2 regions of the Stenotrophomonas sp. a6 genome follow, and region 2 is predicted to be linked to the other one. Evidence: riboswitches for the same ligand, from Rfam matches in the RefSeq annotation. Region 2 holds a riboswitch; the other holds the start of a gene.
What was found. Region 2 has a riboswitch for cobalamin ahead of Q9Q79_RS01085 (epoxyqueuosine reductase QueH). Riboswitches for the same ligand answer to the same signal wherever they lie in the genome.

Region 1: linked by a shared signal. The riboswitch ahead of btuB (TonB-dependent vitamin B12 receptor) and the one ahead of Q9Q79_RS01085 (epoxyqueuosine reductase QueH) in region 2 are both predicted to bind cobalamin.

The regions. Positions count from the first base shown of each region.
Region 1 covers NZ_CP133161.1:511,643-520,337, forward strand. Annotated here, with positions in the region: gene dinB (DNA polymerase IV) at 1-19, shown strand, start outside; gene Q9Q79_RS02400 (MBL fold metallo-hydrolase) at 412-1,323, opposite strand; gene Q9Q79_RS02405 (NAD(P)H-binding protein) at 1,462-2,100, opposite strand; gene Q9Q79_RS02410 (LysR family transcriptional regulator) at 2,209-3,138, shown strand; gene Q9Q79_RS02415 (class I SAM-dependent methyltransferase) at 3,135-3,926, shown strand; gene gph (phosphoglycolate phosphatase) at 3,991-4,647, shown strand; gene btuB (TonB-dependent vitamin B12 receptor) at 4,748-6,589, opposite strand; cobalamin riboswitch at 6,704-6,927, opposite strand; gene Q9Q79_RS02430 (histidine phosphatase family protein) at 7,071-7,649, shown strand; gene Q9Q79_RS02435 (TfoX/Sxy family protein) at 7,741-8,103, opposite strand; gene Q9Q79_RS02440 (GAF domain-containing protein) at 8,100-8,582, opposite strand; gene bioD (dethiobiotin synthase) at 8,651-8,695, shown strand, end outside.
Region 2 covers NZ_CP133161.1:234,978-243,672, forward strand. Annotated here, with positions in the region: gene Q9Q79_RS01055 (acyl-CoA thioesterase) at 1-250, shown strand, start outside; gene Q9Q79_RS01060 (NAD-dependent protein deacetylase) at 306-1,121, shown strand; gene Q9Q79_RS01065 (NADH:flavin oxidoreductase/NADH oxidase) at 1,243-2,343, shown strand; gene Q9Q79_RS01070 (LysR family transcriptional regulator) at 2,347-3,258, opposite strand; gene purU (formyltetrahydrofolate deformylase) at 3,373-4,224, shown strand; gene pncA (bifunctional nicotinamidase/pyrazinamidase) at 4,517-5,143, opposite strand; gene Q9Q79_RS01085 (epoxyqueuosine reductase QueH) at 5,199-5,870, opposite strand; cobalamin riboswitch at 6,046-6,275, opposite strand; gene Q9Q79_RS01090 (nicotinate phosphoribosyltransferase) at 6,410-7,819, opposite strand; gene Q9Q79_RS01095 (bifunctional nicotinamide-nucleotide adenylyltransferase/Nudix hydroxylase) at 7,884-8,695, opposite strand, start outside.

The DNA of each region.
Region 1 (8,695 bases), 280 kb from region 2:
CAATCCCACAGAAACCTAATCATCAAACAGGGGGGTCAGAGCCCGTTGCGCAGCAACGGGATCCGACCCCGTGCCGACCAACGGTCGGCACCCACCAACAGCAGCAGGTTCCATCAGCAGCAGGAAACTGTCGAAGGCGGGGTGGGTCCGGTTGCGGGGGCGTGAGCCGCATGGGCCCGAGGCATGCCTCGGGCGGGTTGGGCAGGACGCCCAACCCCGGTCTTGCCGTGTGCGCAGGACAGCGCACACGAGCAAGCCGCGATCGAGCTTACATGGACGTACTTGCAGCGTCCCCCGCAACCGGACCCACCCCGCCATCCCACGGATAGCCCGCTGTTGCTGTTGCTTCGGCTGTTGCCGTTGCATTGAGCGGGTGCAGGGCGCAGCCCTGCAAAAAGAAAACTCCCTACCTCACGGCCACTGCATCTCGCCCTTGGCCACCTTCGCACTCAGTCCCAGCGACGCCACGCCCGCCAGCTTCGGATAGCGCGCCTGCATCGCCTTCACCAGCGCCGCACTGTCCTTGGCCTTGGCTGCCTCGGCATCGAACGCGCGGATGTAGTCTGCGGTGAAGCGCAGCGCACTGGCATCCAGTGCGGCACCCGGCGCGTAATGCCCCGGCACCACCACCTTCGGCTTCAACGCCTGCAACTGCTGCAGGGTCTGCAGCCAGTCGGCATGCGACTTCGGCGTCTGCGTGTCGGCCATCCACACGTGTTCACCGGCCACCACCGGAATGCCGCCGACGATCGCGCGCAGCGACGGCACCCACAGCACTGTGCGGTCCGGGGTCGGGCCATCCAGGCCGATCAGCGGCAGGCGCTGGCCTTCCAGCTGCAGGGCATCGCCATCCAGCACCTGCGGCACCACGATGCGCGCCGGCACGTCGGCGCCCATCTTCGGCCCCCAGTAGGCCAGCTTGCCGGCCTGGGTCTGCTGGATGTGGGCAACGGTCTGCGCAGTGGCGACGATGCGTGCCTGCGGGAACGCGTCCTGCAGGGTAGCCAGGCCGAAGTAGTAGTCCGGATCACCGTGGCTGATGTAGATCGTTGTCAGCTGCTTGCCGCTGGCGCGGATCAGCTCGACCAGCTTGCGCGCATCGCTGGCGCCGAACTGCGCGTTGACCAGGATCGCATCGCGGCGGCCTTCGATCAGCACCGAGGACACCGAGAACATCGCCTGCGGACCGGGATGGAAGGCCTGCAGGTGCAGCTGGGATCTTGTCGCTGCCGCGGGCGCCGCGGTGGCCGGTGCGGCCAGCAGCGGCGCACTGGTGAAGCTGGCGGCCAAGGCGAGGGGAAGCAGCAGGGCAGCGGTGCGCATTGGAAATTCCTTGTGTCGAATGGGGAGCCGAACGTGGGCTATGCCGGGCGTCCTTGCCCGGGCCCCTGCGGGCCGTCGCAAGTGACGTTGGCAACGGCTCCTGCCGTTGCCTTCGGCTCTACAGGGCACGCGCGTCGATCAGTACGCCGCGGTTATGATCTGCTTCGGGTACTGCTGCGCTTCCAGCTCGGCGACGAACGCGGCGCCGTAGTCGGCGTAGCTGATGCGGCTGTGGCCGCTGGCATCAGCGAGGAAGGCCTTGGGCTGCACGCGGTACTGGCCGCGCTCTTCGCCCGGGCCGATTTCGGCGGCCGGCGAGAAGAAGGTCCAGTCCAGGTCGTCCACCGCCTGCAGGCGATTGAAGGCTTCACGATGGGCCAGCGCGTACGGCTTGTAGGCCTCCGGGAAGTTGGGGGTATCGACCAGCTGCACGCCCGGCGCGACTTCCAGGCTGCCGGCGCCACCGACCACCACCAGGCGCGGTACACCGGCCTTGCGCGCGGCGGCGGCCAGCTGCGCGGCCACTTCGCCGACGCGGCCGATGTCATCGCCCGGACGCGGGCCATAGGCGCTGGCCAGCACGTCGTGGCCGGCGATGGCGGCGACCAGGGCATCCTGGTCATCCAGCGAGGCGATCACCGGATGGGCACCGGCCAGTTCGGCCGGAAGATCCTGCGCGCTGCGTACGATGACGGTGAGTTCGTGGCCGTTGGCCAGCGCGTGGCGGGCGATCTGGCGGCCGATGTTGCCGGTGGAACCAACGAGGGCGATCTTCATGGCAGGACTCCGTGGGGCGGTGTGGGGTGGGAATGGGGCCACTCTAGGCCGCTGCAGTCGCTCGAAAAACAGCGTATAACGCGCTTGTTTGTTGCATGGATCGAGCATATGGACCGATTGACCGCCATGACTGTATTCGTCGAGGTGGCCGAGCGCGGCAGCCTCACCGCCGCCGCCGAGGTGCTGGACATGTCGCGGGCGATGGTTACCCGCTACCTGGCCGAGGTCGAGGCTTGGCTGGGCGCGCGCCTGCTGCACCGGACCACGCGCCGGGTCAGCCTGACCGGCCCCGGCGAGGCGGCGCTGGCGCGCTTCCGGCAGATGCTGGCCATCGGCGAGGAACTGCAGGGCGAGCTGGCCAGCGACGATCCCGAACCGCATGGCACGCTGCGGGTGACCGCCAGCGTGTCGTTCGGGCAGAGCCACCTGGCGCGTGCGGTGGCCGGTTTCGTCGCACGCCATCCGGCGGCGCGCATCGAACTGCTGCTGGTCGACCGCATGGTGAACCTGGTGGAAGAGCGGGTGGACCTTGCCGTGCGCATCGCCCGCCAGATCGATCCCAGCCTGATCGCACGACGGCTGGCCACCTGCCGCTCGGTGCTGTGCGCGACGCCGTCGTACCTGCACGCGCGCGGTACGCCTACCGCCCCGGAACACCTGGCCGGGCACAACTGCCTGACCCATCACTACGTGGGCAAGAGCCTGTGGCAGCTGCACCGCGATGGCCGTTCGCTGTCGGTGGCTGTGGGCGGCAACATCAGCGCCAACGAAGCGTCGCTGTTGCTGGAAGCGGTGCGTGCGGGCGCCGGCATCGCGATGCTGCCGACCTACCAGGTGGCGCCACTGCTGCGCAGTGGCGAGCTGATCGAGTTGTTGCCCGAGTTCAGTCTGGACGAACTCGGCATTCATGCCGTGTACGCATCACGGCGCCAGCAGCCCGCTATCATGCGGCGATTCCTGGACTTCCTGGCCGAGTGTTTCGCCAGCCCGGCCTTCCAGGATCTGGATTGGCGCCCACCGGGCAAGGAGAACACATGAACCACGGACAGGCCTTGATCGACCACAACCGTGCTGCCTGGGACCGCCAGGCCAGCGAAGTGCGCGAATGGTCGCGCCCGGTGGAAAGCTCAACGATTGCCGCCGCGCGCGATGGCCGCTGGCAGGTGCACCTGACCCCGCGCGCGCTGCCGCTGGACTGGCTGGGGGATGTGCGCGGCCGCCGCATCCTCTGCCTGGCCTCGGGCGGTGGCCAGCAGGCCCCGGTGCTGGCGGCGGCCGGGGCGGAGGTGACCGTGTTCGATCTGTCCGATGGCCAGCTCGAGCAGGATCGTCAGGTGGCGGCGCGTGATGGCCTGCAACTGCGCACGGTGCAGGGCGACATGCGCGATCTGCACGCCTTCGCCAACGACAGCTTCGATGTGGTGTTCCACCCGATCTCCAACCTGTACGTGCCTGACGTCCGGCCGGTGTGGACCGAATGCCGCCGCGTGCTGGCGCGTGATGGCATGCTGATGGCCAGCTTCTACAACCCGGTGCTGTTCGTCGGTGCACGCGATCCGCAGCTGGATGCACAGGGCCTGATCCGACCGCAGTACGCCATTCCCTATTCGGATCTGGAAGACCTGCCACCGGCCGAGCGCGAGGCGAAACTGGCGCGGGGCGATGCGCTGACCTTCGGCCACAGCCTGACCGAACTGATCGGTGGCCAGCTCGATGCCGGCTTCGTCATCGATCGCTTCATGGAAGACTGGCAGCCGCAGCCGCGCTTCCTGATCGACCGTTACCTGCCCACGTTCCTGGCCACGCGCGCGCGCCGGATCGGTTGAGGCAGGCCTGCCCAAAATACTGCGGCGTACAATGGACGGCCCCACGTCATGCAGGTGCAGTCCCTTGCCGTATCCGTATCCGCTGGTCGTGTTCGACCTCGATGGCACGCTGGTCGACAGCGCTGCCGATATTGCCGAAGCGCTGAACCGCACGCTGGAAGACATCGGCGTGGCGCGCGTGCCGGAAGCCACCGTGCTGGGCTGGATCGGTGACGGTGTGCGTCGTCTGGTCGAGCAGGCGGTGCAGGCCGCCGGCCGCGAGGTGGACCTGGCCGAGGTGATGCCGGTGTTCATGGTGCACTACCGTGAGTGCCTGCTGCGCAGCCCGCGACTGTTCGACGGCGTGGGCGAAGCGCTGGCGCAACTGCGTGCGCGCAACGTGCCGCTGGCGATCTGCACCAACAAGCCCGAAGCACTGGTGCCGCCGCTGCTGCAGCACCTGGGTATCGGTGATGCATTCGCGCTGGTACTGGGGGGGGATTCGCTGCCGCAGCGCAAGCCCAGTGGCGAGCCACTGCGGCACATCGCCGCGCACTTCGGGCTGCCGGTGGAGTCCTGCCTGATGGTGGGTGATTCGTTGACCGACTACCGCGCCGCCGAAGAGGCCGGCATGCCGATCGCGCTAGTGCGCTACGGCTATCCGCGCGGCCTGGACCTGGCCACCGCGCATGCGGTGGCGGTGATCGACGACCTGCGTGAACTGCCGGGGTTGCGGGGCTGAAGCAGAGGGGTAGTGCCGGCCGCTGGCCGGCAACCCGGAATGCGTTGCCGAAGGTCATGATGTTGCCGGCCAGTGGCCGGCACTACCATGAACGTTGCGCTCACTTCGGCTGGTAACGCACGCTCAACTGGTACTCGCGGCCGGGCTGGTTGAACCATGCCACCGTTTCGTAGCGACGGTCGAAGACGTTGGCGGCACGTGCCAGCAGCGACCACGATGGCGTCAGTGCGTACTCAGCGCGCAGGTCCAGCGTGCCGTAGCCTCCCACCTTCACCGTGTTGGCGGCATCGTCGTAGCGCTTGCCGGCACCCTGCACGGTCAGGCCTGCGCGGAAATCGCCGAAGCGACGGTCGATGTCCAGGCGCGCGGTCTGCTGCGCGCGGCGTGGCAGCCAGTTGTCGAACTGGGTGCTGCCGCCGGTGCGGTTGCGCGGGTCGGTGTAGCTCAGCTGCGCGTTGATGTCGAAGCCGGCCAGCAGCACGCCGCCGGTCAGTTCGGCACCGCGGATGCGGGCCTTCTCCACCTGCTGCATCTTGAAGGTCGCCGCATCGTAGGTGATCAGATCATCGATGCGGGTTTCATACACGTCCAGGCCCCAGTGCCAGCCCTGGCCCTGCTGCGAAACGCCGAGGTTGGCACTCTTGGACTTCTCCGGCTTCAACGTCGGCACGCCGCTCCACGGGTCGTACAGATCGCTGAAGGTCGGTGCCTTGAACGCCGTGCCATAGCTGGCGTTGAGGCGCAGGCCGTGGCCCAGCTCCATGGCCCAGCCAACGCTGCCGGTAGCGTGGTTGCCGAACTGCTGGTTGTCGTCGTTGCGTGCGCTGGCCTGCAGCTGGTGGCGGCCGAAGCGGCCCTGGTACTGCACGAATACGCCGGTGTTGCGGCGGCTGTCGACCAGGTAACCCGCGCTGCTGCCATCCAGGTTGTCTTCGCTCCAGTCCACGCCTGCGCTCAGCAGCTGGCCCTCGGCCACGCCGAAATCGCCCTGCAGGGAGGCGCTGTCGCGGTGGGTCTGTGCGCTGCCACGTGCACCGAAGTCGCCGAAGTTGTCCGACTCGTTGTCACTGCGGCCGACGTTGGCGGTGAATGCCAAGCGCTCGGACGGGGTGTAGCGCACCTTGCCGGCCAGCACCTGCTGGCGGGTTTCCGAATAGTTGTAGTAGCCGTCGTAGTGGTTCTTGCCGTCGGCGCGCAGGGCGCTGCCTTCCACGTTCCACTGCTCGTTGAAGGTGTAGCCACCGCGCAGGCTCTTGGACAGGTTGCGGTAGCCGTCGCGATCGGGCTCGTCGGCGAAACAGCCGGTGAACAGCGTGGCCGAGCCGCGGCAGGCATCGATGCCATCGGAATGCTGGTAGGCGATATCCGCACCGAACCAGCCGCGTTCGGTACCGCCGCCAATGCCACCGCTGGCTTCACGCAGGCCGTTGCTGCCACCGCCAAGCTGGAAGTGCGGGGCGAAATCGCCCTGGTTGCGGCGGGTGAAGATCTGGATCACGCCACCGATGGCGTCGGCGCCGTACAGGCTCGACTGCGGGCCGCGCACGATTTCCACGCGCTCGATCTGCGCCAGCGGCAGGTCCTGGTACATGGCCAGGCCGAGGTCGGCGCTGTTGATGCGCACGCCGTCCACCAGCACTACGGTGTGGCCGGAATTGGTACCGCGCAGGAACAGCGAGCTCTGCTTGCCGAGGCCGCCGGCATTGGCCAGGTTGATGCCGGCGCGACCGCGCAGCAGTTCCTGCAGCGAAGTGGCCTGGCTGGATTCGATCTGGGCGCGGTCGATCACCTGCGCCGGCGCGATGCTGTCCTGCAGGGCGATCGGGGTGCGGGTGGCAGTGACCAGGATCTGGTCGAGCGCGGTGGTGTCATTGGCGGCCTGGGCCAGCGCGGGCAGGGCGGCCAGCACGGCCAGGGACAGCATTCGGGACTGCAGCTTCATGGGGGACTCCGGGTGCCACGCACGCCCGCGTGGCGAAGGGGAGGAGCCGCGAAGGCAGGCGTGCGCCGATGCCGCAGCGCACGCCACGGTCATCCAGCGCCATGCCCACCGCATCGCGACCTGAGGCTTCCGGGCCGGTCTCCGGGCTTGCCGCCGGGTGGCGCGAGGCCACCGTCCAGGCGCCTTCCCATGCCTGCGGCACAGTGGCGGTGTTGCCTGGAACTGACGTGCTTACCGTTGCGGGGGCAGCGCCGGCCTGGCGTGGAATCACGCGTCACCGGCTTCCCGTTTCAACCTGCCGGCCATGGCCGCAGGTCACCTGGAAGTGCGCGCAGTCTACGGCATCGCAGGCCGTCCCGTTGCGTCGCGCCTGCGCGACTGCCTTTGCTGTGCCTTTAGAATGGTTGCTCGATCCCGTGGTGCCGTTGCCGATGTCCGCCCGTTTTCCGCTGTACCTGCGTCGCCCGTCCGGGACGCGCGCATGATCCTCGACCTGGTCCGCCATGCCGGCAATGGCCGTGATGAGTTCCTTGATGGCCGCAGCGACCCACCGCAGCTGGCCGGCCTGCCACAGGAGCTGGTCGAGGCCTACGCCGGGCAACGCTGGGAGCGGGTGATCAGTTCACCGCGGTTGCGCGCGCTGCATACGGCGATGGCCCTGGCCACGCCGCGTGGGCTGGACGTGGAAGCGGACGAGGAATGGGAAGAACTGGACTTCGGCGATTGGGACGGGCGGTCGCTGTTCGACCTGCCGGAGGATGCACTGGCGGCCTTCCATGCCGACCCGCACGCGTTCCCGCCGCCCAATGGCGAGAGCTGGGGCCACTTCGAGCGGCGCATCGCGCGCGCGCTGGATCGCCTGCTCGATGATGACGATCCGGTGCCGACGCTGGTGGTCAGCCATGGCGGCCCGTTGCGCATGGTGCTGTCGCAGGTCTGCGGCCTGCCGATGTCGCTGTGCTGGGCGCTGCGCATCGACCACGGCACGCGCCTGCGGGTGTGGCTGGAGCGCGGTGAGATCGGGCTGGTGGGTGAGCTGCTGGAGCTGCAGCAGCCCTGAGCGCACTCGCCGGGCATGGCTCGGCGCTACCGATCCCGCATCACACTGGTAGTGCCGGCCGCTGGCCGGCATCCCCAGGAACGCGGATGCCTCAATCCTCGTCCGCGCCCTCGGCCACGCTGTCCTCAGCGTCATCGTCGGCATCGAAGCGCTGCTCATGCACCGGGCCCGACGCCGGGCCGGCTGCCTTCAGCGGATGCGCAGCGATGCGTGCTTCGTAATCCTGCACCAGTGCTTCACGCTGTGGCTCGCTCAGCTCCTGCCAATGGCAGTCCAGCAACGCGCCTTCCAGCGAGTACAGCAGGTTCAGGCTGGGCTTGAAGCCGGCGCGCTTGACCTTGACGAAGGCGCCGACGGCTCCGATCGCGACCAGGTCGTCGCGGCTGCGCAGGCCGACCTGGCGCAGCCACGCCGCACTTTTCGGGCCGATGTTGCGCAGCTTCGGTGCGCTCATCCCAGCGCCTCGACGAACACGCGGGCGATGGCTTCCAGGCCAGCCTGGTCGTCGGCATCGAAGCGGCCGACCTTCGGGCTGTCGATGTCGAACACGCCGATCAGTTCATCGCCGCGCAGCAGCGGCACCACCAGTTCCGAGCGCGAGGCCGAATCGCAGGCGATGTGGCCGGGGAAGGCGTCGACGTCCTCTACGCGCTGGGTCACGCGCTGGCTGGCGGCGGCACCGCACACGCCCTTGTCCAGCGGGATGCGCACGCAGGCCGGCAGGCCCTGGAACGGGCCGACCACCAGTTCCTTGCCGTCGTACAGGTAGAAGCCCACCCAGTTCAGGTCGGGCAGGGCGTGGTAGACCAGGGCCGAGAGGTTGGCCGCGTTGGCGATGCGGTCGGACTCGGCGTAGACCAGGCCACGGGCCTGTTCCAGCAGCTGGGCGTATTGTTCCGGCTTGCTGCCGGTGAGCGAGGCATTGGCGAACATGCCAGCAGTCTAGCAAGCGTGCCGGGCCAGCGATAATGCACACACTGTTGCCCTGTTGGAGCCCGTCGATGCCGTTGCCCGCCACGCTGCCGCCCGCCCTGTTCGTCACCGGC
Region 2 (8,695 bases):
GCGCCGTACCGTGGTGACCGCGCGCAGCGACCAGGTCGACTTCAAACTGCCGATCCGCATCGGCCAGATGGTGGAAACCATCGGCCGCATCGTCGAAGTCGGCCGCAGCTCGATGAAGGTGGAGGTGGAACTGGTCGCCGAAGACCTGCACAGCGGCGAGCGCAAGCTGTGCACCCGCGGCCACTTCGTGATGATCGCGCTGGACGAGGAAGGCCACCCGATCGCGGTGCCGCCGCTGCCGGCGGCCTGACCCGGCCAACCGACCGGCGCTTGCAGGGGCGCCGCAGCGCCCCCATCTGGCAGCCATGACCCCGCCACTGACCGACTTCATCGACCGCGCCCAGCGCCTGTTCGTGCTGACCGGCGCCGGCTGCAGCACCGCCTCGGGCATTCCCGATTACCGCGACAGCGACGGCCAGTGGAAACGCACGCCACCGGTGACCTACCAGGCCTTCATGGGCGAGGCCGCTACCCGCCAGCGCTACTGGGCGCGCAGCCTGCTGGGCTGGCCGCGCTTCGGCCTGGCCCGGCCCAATGGTACCCACCAGGCCCTGGCCGCACTGGAAAGCCGTGGCAAGCTGCAGGTGCTGCTGACCCAGAACGTGGACGGCCTGCACCAGCGCGCCGGCAGCCGTAACGTGATCGACCTGCATGGCCGCCTGGACCTGGTGCGCTGCATGGGCTGCGAGCGCCGTAGCGGCCGCGAGGACTTCCAGCAGCGCCTGCTGGACGCCAACCCCGGCTGGGATGCGCTGGAGGCCGGCGTCGCGCCTGATGGCGACGCCGACCTGGAGACCGATTTCTCCAGCTTCGTGGTACCCGGGTGCCCGCACTGCGGCGGGGTGTTGAAGCCGGACGTGGTGTTTTTCGGCGAAAACGTGCCGCGCGAGCGGGTGGAGGCGGTGCACGAGCACCTGCAGCAGGCCGACGCCGTGCTGGTGGTGGGCTCGTCGCTGATGGTCTATTCCGGCTTCCGCTTCGTGCAGGCGGCGGCCAAAGCAGGACTGCCGGTGGCGGCGTTGAACCGTGGCCGCACCCGTGCAGACGACCTGCTGCAGTTCAAGGATGAACGCGATTGTGCTGAGGCGCTGGCGTCGGTTATCGAACCATCGGCTGGGTAGAGTCGACTGTCAGTCGACTCTACAGGCCACCCGCCGCCGCGAAACAGCGATCCATCCAGATGGTTGATCCCGGAGCCGTGCGGCGGTGCAATACGCATCCCCTACGTCGTCCATCACTGTCTTGAGCCAGCTGTTTTCGCCGATCTCGTTCGGCCCCCTGACCCTGTCCAACCGCATCGTCGTCGCGCCGATGTGCCAGTACTCCGCCGAAGACGGCCGCGCCAGCGACTGGCATGCCATGCACCTGGGCAACCTGGCGCAATCCGGCGCCGGCCTGCTGATCCTGGAAGCCACCGCAGTCGAGCCGCGTGGCCGCATCAGCTGGGCCGACCTGGGCCTTTGGGATGACGGCACCGAGGCCGCGTTGGCACAGGTACTGGCCAGCGTCCGCCGCTGGTCGCCGATGCCGCTGGGCATCCAGCTCGGCCATGCCGGTCGCAAGGCCTCGGTGAACCGCCCTTGGGACGGCGGTGGCCAGCTGCCGGCCGACGATGCGCGTGGCTGGGCCACCGTGGCGCCGTCGCCGCTGCCGTTCCACGCCGCCGATCCGGCACCGCAGGAACTGGACGACGCCGGCATCGCCGAGGTCATCGCCGCCTTCGCCGCCAGTGCGGTGCGTGCCGAGCGCCTCGGCTTCGAGCTGATCGAGCTGCATGCCGCCCACGGCTACCTGCTGCACCAGTTCCTGTCGCCGCTGAGCAACCGTCGCACTGATGGCTACGGTGGCTCATTGCCGAACCGCCTGCGCCTGCTGGTGGAAGTGTTCGACGCCGTGCGTGCGGCGGTATCGGACAAGGTCGCCGTGGGCGTGCGCATCTCCGCCAGCGACTGGGTCGATGGCGGCTGGGATCTGGTGCAGAGCGAAGCGCTGGCCCAGGTGCTGGACGCGCGCGGCTGCAATTTCCTGCACGTCTCCAGCGGTGGCCTGGACGAACGCCAGAAGATCACCGTCGGTCCGGGCTACCAGGTGCCGTTCGCGGCAGCGATCAAGGCCAAGGTGCGCATGCCGGTCATCGCCGTGGGCATGATCACCGAGCCCGAGCAGGCCGAATCGATCCTGCGCCATCGCCACGCCGATGCCGTGGCCCTGGCGCGCGGCATCCTCTACGACCCGCGCTGGCCGTGGCATGCCGCTGCCGCATTGCGCGACAGCGTGGAACCGGCGCCACAGTACCTGCGCTGCGAGCCGCGCGATGCGCGCGGCGTGTTCAAGACGCGCTGAGGCTCACACCCGCCAGGCCGGCGCGATGCCGGCCTGAAGGTGTTCGAACAGCGCGCGGATCTTGGCGGTGAAATCGCGGCGGTCGCTGACGCAGAAGTAGACCTCCATCGGTTCCGGGCGCCACGCGGTGTCGGCGTCGAACACCGCCTGCAGGCGGCCCTCGCGCAGGTACGGCTCGGCCACGAATGCGGCCAGCCGGGTGATGCCGGCACCGGCCGCCGCCAGCGTCGCCAGCGCATCGATGTCATCGCAGACCATGCTCGGTGGCAGCGCGGCGTCCACGCGCTGGCCGTCCTTCAGCAGGCCCCAGCGCAATGGTCGGCCATCGGTGGGGAAGCGGTGCAGCAACCCGCGATGACCGCCCAGATCGGAAGGCTGTTGCGGGGTACCGTGCGCCTTCAGGTAGGCCGGCGAGGCACAGAACACGAACGGAACACGCGCCAGCTGCCGCGCGACCACCCCATCCTCCAGCTGCGCCCCGATGCGGATGCTGGCATCCACCGCTTCCGGCCCATGCTGCACGGCGCGGTCGGTCAGGCGCAGCTCCAGCTGCAGTTGTGGGTAGCGCTGCTGCAGTGAAGGCAACAAGGGGGCAAGCACGTGGCGACCGAAGGCACTGCTGCTGGCGATGCGCAGCGGCCCGGCCGGTTCGATGTCACCGGCGGTGACCATCGCCTGCGCGCGCGCCAGGTCGGCTTCGATGTGGCGCACCTGCGCCAGGTACAGCGCGCCGGCCTCGCTGAGGGCCAGCTGCCGCGTACTCCGGTTCAGCAACCGTACGCCCAGATGGGCCTCCAGCCGGTTGATGTTCTGGCCGACCGCGGTGGCGCTGATGCCAAGGATGCGGGCCGCGGCGGCAATGCTGCCGGTCTCTGCGGTGCGGGTGAAGCTGCGGATCAGTTGCAACAGGTTCATGACCGACCAGCTTGCCACGGGAAGGTCCAAGTATCGCTTGGTACTGAACCAAGCAGGTCGGTTGCACCCGTGATCATCCGGCCGCTGGGCAGGGCGCTGCCCTACACTGTAGCGATGCGCCCCGATTCCATTCTTACCCTGTCCTGCCCCGACCGCACCGGCATCGTCTACCGCGTGTCCGGCCTGCTGTTCGACCACGGCTGCAACATCCTCGACGCCCAGCAGTTCGGCGATGAGGAGAGTGGCCGCTTCTTCCTGCGCGTGCACTTCGATCGCGATGCCGGCCTGCCGCTGGAGACCGTGCACGCCGCCATGGCCACGCTTGCCGAAGGCTTCGGCATGGACTGGCAGCTGCACGATGGCCGACGCCGCGCACGGCTGCTGGTGCTGGTCAGCAAACAGGGGCATTGCCTCAACGACCTGCTGTTCCGCGCCCACAGCGGCCAGCTGAAGGTGGACATCGCAGCAGTGGCATCCAACCACGCCGACTTCGCGCCGCTGGCGGCGTCCTACCAGGTGCCGTTCCACCACCTGCCGGTGACCGCCGATACACGCGCGGTGCAGGAGCAGCAGATCATCGACCTGGTCGAGCGCGAACGCATCGATCTGGTGGTGCTGGCGCGCTACATGCAGATCCTGTCACCCACGCTGTGCCGCGCGCTGGCCGGCCGTGCGATCAACATCCACCACAGCTTCCTGCCCAGCTTCAAGGGCGCGCAGCCGTACCACCAGGCACACGCGCGTGGGGTCAAGATCATCGGCGCCACCGCGCACTACGTCACCGAGGACCTGGACGAAGGCCCGATCATCGAACAGGACGTGGCCCGCGTGGACCATGCGATGGCACCGCGTGAACTGGTGCGGCTGGGAAGTGATACCGAATCGCTGGTGCTGGCACGCGCGGTTCGCCGCCATGTGGAGCACCGCATCCTGCTCAATGGGCATCGCACGGTGGTATTCCGGTAATCGCCCATCCCGCGTCCGCCGGGCATGGCCCGGCGCTACCACGGGTGCTATCCGGTAGTGCCGGCCGCTGGCCGGCAACTGCAGAGATCCCGAGGTTGCCGGCCAGCGGCCGGCACTACCGAATCCTGATTTCATCCAATGAAAAGCCCCCGGTTCGGCCGTCCCGCGATCTGTAGGGGGGCGTAGTTAGGGGGCTGGATGAATCGATTGTGTTGTTGTGGGCAGGAGCGCGCAAGCGGCATAAGCGACGTGCGCGGTAGCGCCGCGCCGGGCCATGCCCGGCGGTCACGCCTCAGACGATCGCGATCCCCGCCTTGCCCAGCGCCTCGCGCACCATCACGTCGTTGGCTTCGGTCACCGGCTTGGTCAGCTCCCACAGGAACTTCACCCGGAAGCCGGACTTCACCGCGTCCTGCGCGCTCCACAGCACGCAGTAGTCACGGGCCAGGCCGCATACGTGCACTTCGCGGATGCGGCGTTCATGCAGCCAGCCGGCCAGGCCGGTGGCCGGGCGCTCGCCATCGGGGCCGTGGTTCTCGCGGAAGGCGCTGTACGAATCCACCTGTTGGCGCGTGCCCTTGCGCAGGATCAGGTCGGCCACGGTCCAGTCCACGCCCGGGTGCAGGGCGGCACCGGCGCTGCCCTGCACGCAGTGGTCCGGCCACAGGGTCTGCGGCTGCGCGTGCAGCAGGATGGTCTCGAACGGGCGTTGGCCGGGGTGCTGGCTGGCGAACGAGGCATGGTCGGCCGGGTGCCAGTCCTGTGTTGCCACCACGGTGCGGTAGCGGCGCTGCACCAGCAGATCGGCAATGGGTGCCACCAGCGCATCGCCCTGGTCGCAGGCCAGGGCGCCACCGGGCATGAAGTCCGGCTGCAGGTCGATCACCAGCAGGGCGACATCGGCGGGCAGGGCGGTCATGGCAGTTCCGGTACAACAGAAGGGGCGACCAGCGTGGCCGCCCCATGCCTGCACGTCAATCGTCCTGCGGCGTCCCAGCGTCCTGCCCGTAGTACAACAGGCCGATCTTGATCCGCTCGCGGCCATTCTCGCGGCGATGGCGGTTGGCATCGCGCAGCGAGTACACGCAGCCGCAGTATTCCTGCTGGTAGAACTGCTCGCGCTTGCTGATCTCGATCATGCGGCTGGCACCGCCGCCCTTGCGCCAGTTGTAGTCCCAGTACTGCAGGCCTTCATAGCGCGAGGCGGCGCGGATGCCGCAGTCGTTGATCTGCGCCATGTTCTTCCAGCGCGAGATGCCCAGCGAAGAACTGATGGTGTCGTAACCGTGCTCGTGCGCGTACAACGCAGTGCGCTCGAAGCGCATGTCGAAGCACATCGTGCAGCGGATGCCGCGCTCGGGCTCGTTTTCCATGCCGCGTGCACGGCTGAACCAGTTGTCGGTGTCGTAGTCGCAGTCGATGAAGGGAATGCCGTGCTGCTCGGCGAAGCGGATGTTCTCCTGCTTGCGCAGCTCATACTCCTTCACCGGGTGGATGTTGGGGTTGTAGAAGAAGATCGCGTAGTCGATCCCGGAGGCGGTGATCGCCTCCATCACTTCGCCGGAACAGGGCGCGCAGCACGAATGCAGCAGCAGGCGCTTGCCGTCGGCGGGCAGGGTCAGGGTGGGGCGTTGGAGCTCGGTCATCGTCAGGTACCGCATGGACCGCCGGCAACGGCGGTGGTCCATGCATCAGCGCGTGGGTGAACGGGTCTGGCCGGATACCGTGAACAGGACGCGCGCGGCCACGCCGCCTGCACGCGCAGGACGACGACGGCCCCGGCAACCTCCCCGCGGAGATTCCAGGTCGAGTCAGGGGACGGTCGTGTCCCCCGGCCGGGGCCGGTATTCGGGCTGATGGACACGGGCCGCAGCCCACCTACTACCTGCCGCTTCCCAGGCGCGAGCCCAGTGCTGTTGGCAGGATTCGTTTCCATTCACCGCTGCGGGGCAGCTCCGGAATGGACGCGCGAGGCGCCTTCACCGGATTCCCGTTTAAACCCCTCCCCGCGCCGCAGCGATGGGAGGGATACCTTCGGCGTGTGCAAGGTGGACCTGTTGGTGGCGCCGGTCAAGAGCGCAGGGGTCAGAACCCGCTGCGCTGCAACGGGATCCGACCCCAGCGGAAGGAAGGGGTCGGATCCCGCTGCCACGCAGCGGGCTCTGACCCCGGTCGGGATGCACCTTCAATGCCCCACGGCCGCCCGCGTGCGGATGTCGTCCAGCCGCTGGTCGTACAGAAGATGGCCGTTCTCCCACACGGTCACCATTGCGTCCTCGAAGCCGTCCGGCAGGGTGTCGTCGCCGTTGGCCGGCAGTGGCACCGTATGCAGGCTGCCATCGTCCAGGCGGCGCAGCAGGCGCATGCGGCCGCGCTTGCTGGCCTTGCCGGCGTCGGTGACCGGATCCTTGTAGACGTCGATCCACTCACCCTCGACCCGCGCCGCCGAGCACTTCAGCGCGAACTTCTGCGTATCGCGGTCCAGTCGCTGCAGCAGTGCACCGCCCATGCCGAAGGCCACGTTGTCGGCAGCGTAGCCGTCGTCGGTGGTGCGCTGCAGGATCGCGCGGATGGTGTCCGGATTGATGCCATCGCCCTGGATCACCCGCACGTGGTTGAGCACGCGATAGCCCTTGCCGTTGAGGCTGTGGCCGAAGGCTTCATCCAGCCGGCGCAGGCTTTCGGCCACCACCTCCACCGGGTCACCCGAGTCGGGTCGGATGACCAGGGTGGCGCCCGACGCGATCACGTCATCGCGCAGGGTGGTGCCCCAGTGTTCGCTGATCGCGTGGTAGATGTCATAGCTGTCCGACACCACCGCCACGATCGAACCGGGCTTGCCGAACTGGCGCAGCATGTTGCGATAGGCGTCCACCTCGCGTTCGCGGCCCCAACTGGTGATGGTGCTGTGCTCAGCGGCCGGAATCGAATAGCCGGCCATCGGCGTGTGGTAGTGCGCGCGTGCCAGGCACAGCGCCGACACGGTATCGGTGCCGAGGAAGTTGACCAGGTGCGCGGCACCGCCCAACGCGGCCGATTCCAGGCTCGATACACCGCGCGCGCCGAAGTCGTGCAGCTTGAACGGCAGCTGCTCCTGCGGGTCGTCGCTGGTCTGCTGCAGGAACGCGGCGATGGTCTGCCGTGCGTGCCAGCTGATGGTGGCCACCGTGACCGGATACCACACGCGCAGCAGCAGCGTTTCCAGATACGACGGCACCCAGAACGCAGCCGGATCGGTCGACTCGATGGTCATCAGTGCCTGGTGGGTGGGCACCACGCTGCCCTCGGGAACGGCGCGGATGCGCACCGGCAGGTGGCCGCCAAGCCGGTCGACGATATCGCGCCAGCCGGCCTCGTTGAACGGTTCGCCGTGCGCGGCGAATACCGCAGCAGCGTCGTCGATGTCGGCGTGGGTGACCGGTCGTGCCAGCGCGTCCTTGAGGATCGCCTGCAGGCCGAAGAACACCGTGCGATCGTGCAGGCCGCCACGTGATTCGACGTAGAAGAACGTGGCATCGGTACCCGGCGGATACTGCAGCCAATGGCTGGCCTTGTAGCTGTCGGTGTTGAGGAGAAGATTATCGAGGTAGTGCATGACGGAAGCTCCTTCGCGTCGAGTGACACCAGCGGTCTGTCCGCCAGTGGGAAGGCCGGGCCTGTCAGCCGCGGCCGAGGAAATACTCCAGGATGTGCAGGTGGTCTTCGAACAGCTGCGGGCCCATGTCCAGGGCTTCACTCACCGGTATCCAGCGCGCCTTGTCGGCGTCATCGCCGCCGCGCACCGGCGGCAGGTCACCGGCCGGAAACTCGAAGTGGAAGCCGTGGGTGATGGTGCGGCCGCGCTGGCTGCGGTCGGGGTGGTCGAAGACCTGCTGGCCCTTCAGCGAACCCTTCAGCACCGGCAGCGGAATCTTCAGCCGGGTTTCCTCGCGCAGTTCGCGCAGGCAGCTGTCGAGCAGGCTCTGTTCCTGGCCGACGAAGCCGCCGGGCAGCGCCCACAGCCCCTTGCCGGGTTCCGAGCGGCGACGCACCAGCAGCACGTGGCCTGAATGCACCACCACCGCATCGGTGGTGACGAAGGTGGGCGCGTAGGGCGCATCCTTCCAGGCGGCCTTGTACTGTTCGATGAAGCGGTACTCGGCCACCAGCTGGCCATAGGCAGGCGCGCTTTTGCGGAACGCTTCAAGCATGTCGTACACCGGCGCCGGCACATTGCCACGCAGCATCAGCAGCGCGCCGTGGAAGTCGACGTCGCCGGCTTCGAACAGGTAGCGCCGCAGCTCGGTGGCCGACAGGGTGGCGGTGTGCTGCACGTCCACCAGCGGCCACTGCGGGAACTCGCGCAGGTAGTAGCTGGACGCGTCCTTGTCCATGCCGATCAGGCCTACCTTCGCATCGGCGGCGGCGCCGTCGTTGCGCAGGGCTTCAGCCACCTGGCGCTGCACGTTGGCGATCCACTGCGCTTCGTTGT